2 regions of the Holdemania sp. 1001095H_141210_F2 genome follow, and region 1 is predicted to be linked to the other one. Evidence: riboswitches for the same ligand, from Rfam matches in the RefSeq annotation. Region 1 holds a riboswitch; the other holds the start of a gene.
What was found. A riboswitch is a leader RNA that binds a small molecule or an ion and turns the genes downstream of it on or off. The one in region 1 is predicted to bind lysine.
Positions count from the first base shown of each region.

Region 2: another riboswitch for lysine. It lies ahead of I2G61_RS07570 (YfcC family protein); the one in region 1 lies ahead of I2G61_RS02895 (peptide ABC transporter substrate-binding protein).

Region 1 is NZ_JADNPO010000003.1:72,641-76,854, forward strand. Features, by position in the region: gene I2G61_RS02890 (Cof-type HAD-IIB family hydrolase) at 1-476, opposite strand, end outside; gene I2G61_RS02895 (peptide ABC transporter substrate-binding protein) at 676-2,310, opposite strand; lysine riboswitch at 2,386-2,556, opposite strand; tRNA gene I2G61_RS02900 (tRNA-Gly) at 2,839-2,912, opposite strand; tRNA gene I2G61_RS02905 (tRNA-Gly) at 2,921-2,994, opposite strand; gene I2G61_RS02910 (hypothetical protein) at 3,302-3,481, shown strand; gene I2G61_RS02915 (DUF5411 family protein) at 3,543-3,944, shown strand; gene I2G61_RS02920 (RcpC/CpaB family pilus assembly protein) at 3,941-4,214, shown strand, end outside.
Region 2 is NZ_JADNPO010000009.1:24,880-29,093, forward strand. Features, by position in the region: gene I2G61_RS07565 (M20 family metallopeptidase) at 1-813, opposite strand, end outside; gene I2G61_RS07570 (YfcC family protein) at 830-2,224, opposite strand; lysine riboswitch at 2,306-2,484, opposite strand; gene I2G61_RS07575 (TetR/AcrR family transcriptional regulator) at 2,591-3,211, opposite strand; gene I2G61_RS07580 (FAD-dependent oxidoreductase) at 3,395-4,214, shown strand, end outside.

The sequences.
Region 1 (4,214 bases):
TGATAGGCTTCAAGATCCAGCTGCCTGATCATTTCCGGAAGTTGAGTAACAATGGAAATCTTGGCGATCTCAACGGTGTCGATCGTCGTATAATCGGTATATTCGTGGACATGATCGCCGGTGACCAGACTGCGGTTATTGGTCAGAATCACATCGGGATAAGTGACGTTGACATGGGTGTCAGGAAGGGTCAGCAGCTCGCGGATCAGTGCTTCCGCCTTGTCAGCTTCAACCCCGTATTTGCTGAGTGTCTGATCATGATAAATTGTCTTTGCGCCGTTTAATGAAATGATCCCGTCAGCTTCGATCGCCTCCATGTATTCTTTAGCGCGCATGACGGCTCGGCCGGTCGCCACAATCACCTGATGATCGGTTTCTGTTTTCAGTCTGTGGAAAATTTCCCGGGTCATTGCGGATACGGTCTTGTCGGTGTGAAGCAGTGTCTGATCTAAATCAATCGCCAGTAATTTCATCATTGAAGCCTCCTGTTTTCATTAATGATAGTATAGCACTAAAAAAGGAAAAGGGTTGATTGCGAACAAACAGAGGACAAATAAAGAACAATGGTCTCAGCATGGTTGCGGCAAACAAAGTTTTTTAGAGCGAACAGCCATAAAAAAACTGGAAGAAATGCGCTCAGGCACATCTTCCAGCTTTAGTGGACAGCGATTGTTTTTACGCAGCGTCGGATTGAAGGGTGCAATGCCCATAGAACGGCGTCAGGCCCCACATCTCAACACCCTGGACTGCAGTGCTCTTTAAGCCCGGCGTGTTGTAATTGAATAAGGGAATCAGGTAGACGTTCTCTTCGATCAGATAACGTTCAGCGTCATGCAAAGCGTTCATGTATTCCGTATGATCGACCAGATATCCCGCTTCATCAACCATTTTATCATAAATCGGATCGTCCACGGAGGCTACGATCTGCTGACCAGTCGTCCACAAATTGAGGAACTGGGAAGGATCATCCCCGGCGCTGTATCCATAACGGGAGGTTTCAAAATCGCCATTGTCAACCTGATTGTAGAAGACGCCGGATTCCACGACCTGCAGCTCACATTGAATCCCGGCTTTTTCCCACATCTGCTGCAGAATCTGCGCCACGTCAGCGTGCAGCTGGCTTTGCGAATACTTGTAAACAATTTTTAACGGATGACTTTCATCATAACCCGCTCTGGCTAATAAAGCTTTGGCTTCGTCCAGGTTGTATTCCAGATATTTTTCTCTGGCGTCCTGTTCCTTGCGGAAATCGCCCTCAGCCCCGGCTAAGCCTTCCGGAACATAACCATGCAGAACGCGGTAGTATTCCTCGCTGCCGACAGCGCTGACCAAGGCATCCTTGTCGATGGAAAGGGCTAAGGCCCGGCGGACGTCGACATTTTTTAAATAGTCAGGACCGGTAGAGCCGGAATTTAAAGCGATGAAATAACTGGAGATTTGTGGGATTTTCCAGATTTCTTCCGGATTTGGATACCCTTCGGCAATCGTCGCGGTTATGTTGAGCGCCATATCAATTTCGTTGTTTTTAAACGCCAGGGACTGCGCGTCGGAATCGGCCATGACCAGGAATGTGATCCGCGGCATCGTGATGCTATCAGCGTCATAGTAGTTGTCGTTCTTCACAACGACGGCTTTTTCATTTTCATTGCATTCTTCCAGCGTGTACGGACCGACAGTCGGATAACCGGGCTTGAAGGCCCATAGCGATTCGTGGGCGTCGGCGATGTCAGCGCGCAGCGGCCGCCAGACATAGTTTGTCAGCATTTGTGGGAACCAGGCGCAGGGCTTGATCAGTTTGAGAACCAATGTCTGATCATCAGGCGTGCTGACGCCTTCAATTTCAATCTGCGTCGGATCCAGATCCATGTTGCCGGCGATTTCTTCAGCGCCGGCCAGATAGGTCATTGGGTAGTAAATCGACCAGGAATTGTCGGCGCCGTAGGTGAGATTCCGCAGGATTCCATATTTGAAATCGGCGGATGTCAGCGGCTGACCGTCGCTCCACACAACGCCGTCGCGCAGAGTGAACGTGTAGGTCAGCCCATCGTCAGAAAGAGTATAATCCTGGCACAGATCGTTGATGATCTGATTGCTGTCGTCAGCTCGAAACAGACCGGCGGTCAAATGACGCAGTACGTAATCATTGACTGTTTCCTGGGTTAAGCCTGGATCTAAGGTTGTGATCTGACCTCCGATCGCGACGACCAGTCCCTCATCTGAAGCCCGGTTTCCCTGAGCGGCGTTTTGCGACGAACAGGCCGCGGTGAACAGCAGCATGATGGAGCATAGAAGGGTAAATACTTTCTTCATCTTTTCTTCCTCCTCAGAATTGACTCTGATAAACAAAAACCGCGTACTATTACATACGCGGTGAATTACCGTTTTCTATGCAATAGCGCCTCTTCATTGAATGAAGGAGTGCTGCGGGTATTTCCTGCAGCCCCATAACCAACTTCTGCCGAAGCCTGTTATTCGGCGGTGGTTGCCTTTCTGAAAAGATCATCGCCCGCCGGCTCCCCTTTCGTACTCATCTGCACCGCTACCTCTACATGTTTTTGTTGTATGTTATAAGTCTATCCGTTATTCGTGAAAAGTCAAGCGATTAAAAACGATTTCCAGAAATTAAAATGAAAATTTTGTTATTTTATGAAAATTAAAGAAAATTATTTTCATGGAATAAAATGCAAGGCGGGCAGGGATTGAAACGGCCGGGATGATAAAGAACCGGCACGAAGTTAAGCGTTCCTTTAGCACACAGGGGATAACGCAAGCTGAGCGGCGGGGATCAGCAAAATGGAAAAAATAAAAAAGCTCCGCAATCCGGAGCTTTGATGACCATGGAGCAGATGAGCGGAATTGAACCGCCGTGTCGACCTTGGCAAGGTCGCGTTCTACCATTGAACTACATCTGCACAACTTGTGGAGCGGGTGAGGAGAATCGAACTCCCGTAGCAACCTTGGGAAGGTTGTGTTCTGCCATTGAACTACACCCGCGCATTCTGATTTCCAAGTGCTCATTTATTATAGCATAATTTGAAAAAAATGAAGTCCTGAATTTAAAAAAAAATAAAAAAAATTTTGCCGCGGTCTGGCAGAACAGATCAACGCAGAAATGTGAATGAATCCTTGTTTATCACATTGTGAAGGCAAAAAACATAAAAAAAGGCAGATTTATGAAAATAAACAGAGATTTTCATAAAAATTCTAAAAAAAACGGAAAAAAGTAAAAATATTTTGATTTTTCGTGGGGCTTTTTTAAAAATACCGCAATATTACTAATGTAAGCGAAAGGAGAGTGTTTATGAAAGAGATATTTCAAGAATACGGAGGATTAATCATCGCGGTAATTCTGGTCGGCCTGTTGATAGCTTACATCACAATGGCCGACACTGGATTCGCGGCGCAGCTGACCAGCGGCATCAGTAAGACCGTCGGGAACTTGCTGGATTTAGGGCAGCACTACACACCGTCGGTATCGTAACCGACAGAAGGAAAGCGGCCGCGCTTTCCTTTCTTTTCATCAATGTGAAGGAGGAATATGAATGAGTCAATCCGTCAAGATTTACGGCCTGATTTTCCTGGCCTGTATCTGTCTGTTATTGTTTCTGGATTTTGACCGCAAGCTGATTATGGAAGATTCGCTGTTTGAGAGTGTGCGGACGACGCAGTTATCCGTGATGGACGAAGCGCTGAACCGCGGAGACCTGATCGTAAACAACCGTTTGTCGGTGAATAAAAACCGGGTGATGCGGTTGTGGAATGCAAAGATCGCGCAGAATCACAGCACGCTGTCGCAGCTGGAAGTTCGCTTTGTCGATATTCATGAAGATCCGGCCGCGATTGCCGTGGCGGTGCGGGAATCGGGGAAAGCAGCGATGAGCGCACAGATGGATTCGCAATATGACAACGTGGTGATCGTTGAAAGAAACGAGGAGACAGAATGAAAAAAATAAAGCTTTCCCCTTCTTTTCTTCAGCGCTACCGGCTGCTTTTAACGCTGATTCTGACGTTGGCGGTGGGCTTATGCGGTTATAAAGTGTATGAAACGACCGTACAGGCGGCCATTGATCCGATTTTGGTTCCCGTTGCGGCGCGATATCTGAAATCCGGCACGGTGATTCAACGGGAGGATATTCAGTTGATCGAGGTTCCGCGGCCGGTAGTGCTGGAAGGCGTTGAAAAAGATCCGGAACAATTAATCGGTCAGGCAGTCG
Region 2 (4,214 bases), on a different contig from region 1:
GCCCTTGGCGCAGTTGATGATCCGCTGTGTTAATTCTTCCAGATAAGCGCGGGATTTCGCCCGGATATAGAACTGACAGGACGCGCTTTCCGGCACGATGTTGGCCGCCGCTCCGCCGTTGGTTACAATCCCATGCACCCTTGCGTCGCTCTGCATGTGCTGGCGCAGGGCGTTGATCCCGGCAAACGTGAGCTGGACGGCATCCAAAGCATTGATGCCTAAATGCGGATACGCCGCAGCGTGCGCCGCTTTCCCGGTGAAGTCAAACTGCAGGGAATCCATCGCCAGCGACACGACATGAATGTTGTTTTCCGCGCCTAAATGCATCTGAAATGCCGCGTCAATATCGTCAAAGCAGCCCGCGTCAACCAGGTCGCACTTGCCGCCCAGCGTTTCTTCCGCCGGCGTTCCGATCAAAACGATTGTACCGCTGAATTCTTCGCTGATCTGCGCCAGCAAGGCGGCTGCGCCCAGTGTTGAAGCTGCGATCCAGTTATGACCGCAGGCATGGGCGTTCTGGTTATGCTCCGGACCATAGCCCGGCAGCGCGTCATATTCCGCCAGGAAAGCAATTTTCGGACCATCGCCGCAGTTCAGCTCAGCGCGAAACGCCGTTGCCAGACCGCCGTAAGGCTGCGTGACCGTGAAACCATAGCCGCGCATTTTTTCACACAAATACTGCGACGACCAGACCTCATCACACCCCAGTTCCGGATGGGCGTAGATTTCATCGCGGACTTGTTCAAACTGTTCAGCCATTTCCGCTTCCCGCGCAAACAGCGCCTCGCGCAGCATCGCCAAGTTCTTTTCCATCGTGATTTCCTCCCGTCTAGTATCCGATCAGCACGGCAATCGTTAAGAGCACAATTTCCGCGATGAACAATAAACCGAACAACGGCGTCACAAACTTATACCACTTGTTGACCGGCAGGCCCATAATTCCGCACATCATAAAGACGGAGGTCGGCCAGAAAATATTGGAAAACCCGTCGCCGAACTGGAAAGCCAGAACCGCGATTTGCCGGCTCAAGCCGACCATTTCAGAAACCGGCGCTAAAATCGGCATCGTGACGACCGCCTGTCCGCCACCGGACGGAATGAAGAAGTTAATGATATTCTGCACAAACAACATGCCCATCGCGCTCGCAATGCCTTGAAACTGCGCCAAACCGGTCGACAGCCAGTACACAATCGTGTCGATGATGTGTGCGTTGTCCATGATGACTGGAATCGCCCGGCTCAGCCCGACGATCAGCGCGCCGAACATCATATCCTTCGCCGCTTCGATGAAATACTGCGCGATCTGGCTCGGCGTAAACCGGGACACCAGACCGATCACAAGCATCATGATGATGAACAGCGCCGCGATTTCATTGATATACCAGCCCAGCTTGATCGTGCCGATCAAAAGCATGACGACGGTGAAAATGAAACACAGCCCGGAAATTTTCTGCGTCAGCGTAAAATCACGCTTCATCAGTTCTTCCTTAGTACCGACTTCGCGGAAATTCAGGTTTTCACCGGCCAGAATTGATTTTTCCGGATGCTTTCTGACCTTCTCCGCATAGCGCCAGACATAAATGATCGAGATGCCCATGAAAATAACAAAGCAGAAGACCCGGTAACCCAGGCCAGAAAACAGCGGAACCTGAGATACTTCCTGCGCGATGCCGATCGTGAACGGATTGATCGTCGCCGCCGCAAAGCCGACCGCGACCGCGATATAGACGATCGAACCGCCGACGATGGCGTCAAAGCCCAGCGCAATCGCAATTGAAATGAAGATCGGAAGCAGGCCGTAGGTTTCCTCAAACAGACCGATGGTTGAGCCGAGGATCCCGAAGGCGATCATGCAGATCGGAATCAACAGGTGTACGCGGTTGCCGATCTTTCGCAAAACGGCGCCGACGACCGCATCGAACGTTCCGTTTTTCAATAACATATAAACAAAGGCGTAAGCAAAGACGATGAAGAAAATAATCTGAGCACCGTCAATGAAGCCTAACTGAATCGAAGTGAAAATTTCAAACAGACTGCAGCCGGTTTTCGGCAGGTAATGGAACGAATCGGCGACGACGACCATCTTGCCGCTGGCTTCGTCCAGGACACGGGTGAATTCCCCGGCCGGCACAATGTTCGCCAACAGCGCGGTCAGCAGGACCATGCCGAAGATAATGACATAGGTATGGGGCATTTTGAATGATGTGGCAGTTTTCTTGCGCATACAATTTCCTCCTTAACAAAAAAAATCTTTACATCCTAAAACATGTAAAGATCAATGGAAATCATCATTCATCCCTATATGCCTTAAGATAGTGCTCCTTTGTAAAATGGCATCTTTACAAAGACAGTGACCTACCTGTTCGATAGGTCCCCAGCCGCTTTTATGACAAAGCGACTTCGGCGGATCATCCTTTCCGGCTGACTTCTCAGGCTTTCGGCCTCCATCAGCGTACTCTTAATCTCCGCGCCTCTAGCTGTGCTTTCACACAAGCATGTTTAGATTACCATATTCAATTTTACATTTCAACCGGAAAACACAAGAAAAAAGGAAATTCTGACAGAATTTCCCAAGGACTTGAAAAACAGATCAAACGGCGGACGACAGCGGATCTTTGGTATCGTAATCCTCCAATTTTAATAAGGAATAAAGTATTGCACGGAACGGTTTGGCATCATAGGTGAAGCGCTGCAGCCGATCGGCATAACGCATCGCATAGCTGTTGAGCAGACAATGAACGACGTTCGCCCGGGTCCGGGCTTCGCTTTCACTTAAGTCGGGATCATGGCGCTGGATGTATTCCTGAAGCTGACGCCGGTAACGCATCGACCACTCCGCGATCGCCGGAAAATTATCGACCCGGTGGGAGCTGATCAAGGAAGCCTGCGTCGAATAGAGCGCCGCCGTGACCGGATCATCCGCGAACAGTTCGTTTTCCTGCATCAGAATATCCAGAAACGATTTCAGATCCCCGGCCGCTTCCGCCTTCTTCAACGTTTCACGGATATTCTTTGCCGCATATTCGTCCCAAATCTCGACAAAAATCTCCTCCTTGCATGGAAAATGCCGGTAAAAGGAACCGACCGCTAACCCGGCGCGTTCCGTGATTTCCTGAATGCTCGTCTGTTCATAGCCTTTTTCAAGGAACAACGCCAGCGCCTGTTTCTTAAGCAGATCATGCGTTGTCGTAAAGCGTGCGGATCGCGGCATACTATCCCTCTTTTCTGTGCTTAACTATAGCCCAGCCCACCGGTGGTGTCAAGATTGCGTCAGAAGAGAGCGCTTTGTTTAAAGTTTTTGTGAATCTAATTCACTTTCATATTGATAAAATTTGCACATACCCGTATAATAGAAGCAACAATGTGAATCACATTCACAAGAAAGGAGAATTTTATGTCTGATTTATTTCCAATCCTCACCTCGCCGGGCAAAATTGGCACACTGGAACTGAAAAACCGCATCGTCCTGCCGCCAATGGGGACCGATGCCGGACGAGATGGCTTCGTCACGGATGCGATCGTCAACCGCTACGCCGAAAACGCCAAAGGCGGCACCGGCCTGATCATCACCGAGGTCACCTGCGTCGATCCGCCGCTGGGCATCAACACCGCCCAATACATCGCACTGAGCGACGACAAGTACATTCCGGGCTTTCGCCGGATCACCGACGTCATTCATCAATATGGTTCCAAGTGTGCGATCCAGCTCAGCCATGCCGGACGCGGCGCCAATCTGGATGTACTGCACAAGCTGAACCAGCCGGCTGTTGCCCCTTCCGCAGTCGCGATGCCGTATAGTTTTCTGACCGGGCTGACCGGAGAAACGCCGCGGGCTTTTGAGCACGATGAAATCGTTGCACTGGAGGATAAATTTGCGGATGCCGCCTACCGTGCCAAGCAGGCCGGCTACGACGCCGTAGAGGTGCATGGGGCCGGGTATTATCTGGTCGCTCAGTTCTTCTCCGCCACCGCGAATCTGCGGACTGACGAATATGGCGGCAGCGCGGAGAACCGGGCGCGTTTCGCCTGCAACATCATCCGCAAGATCAAAGCTCGCTGCGGAGCTGACTTCCCGGTTCTGATCAAGATGAACGTCATCGACGGCGGCCTCAACGGCGGTGTCAGCGTCATGGACGGCTTGTTGAATTGTTATCTTGTGCAGCAGGCCGGCGCGGATGCGATCGAGGTCATCGCCTGCAACTGGAGCGATGTGG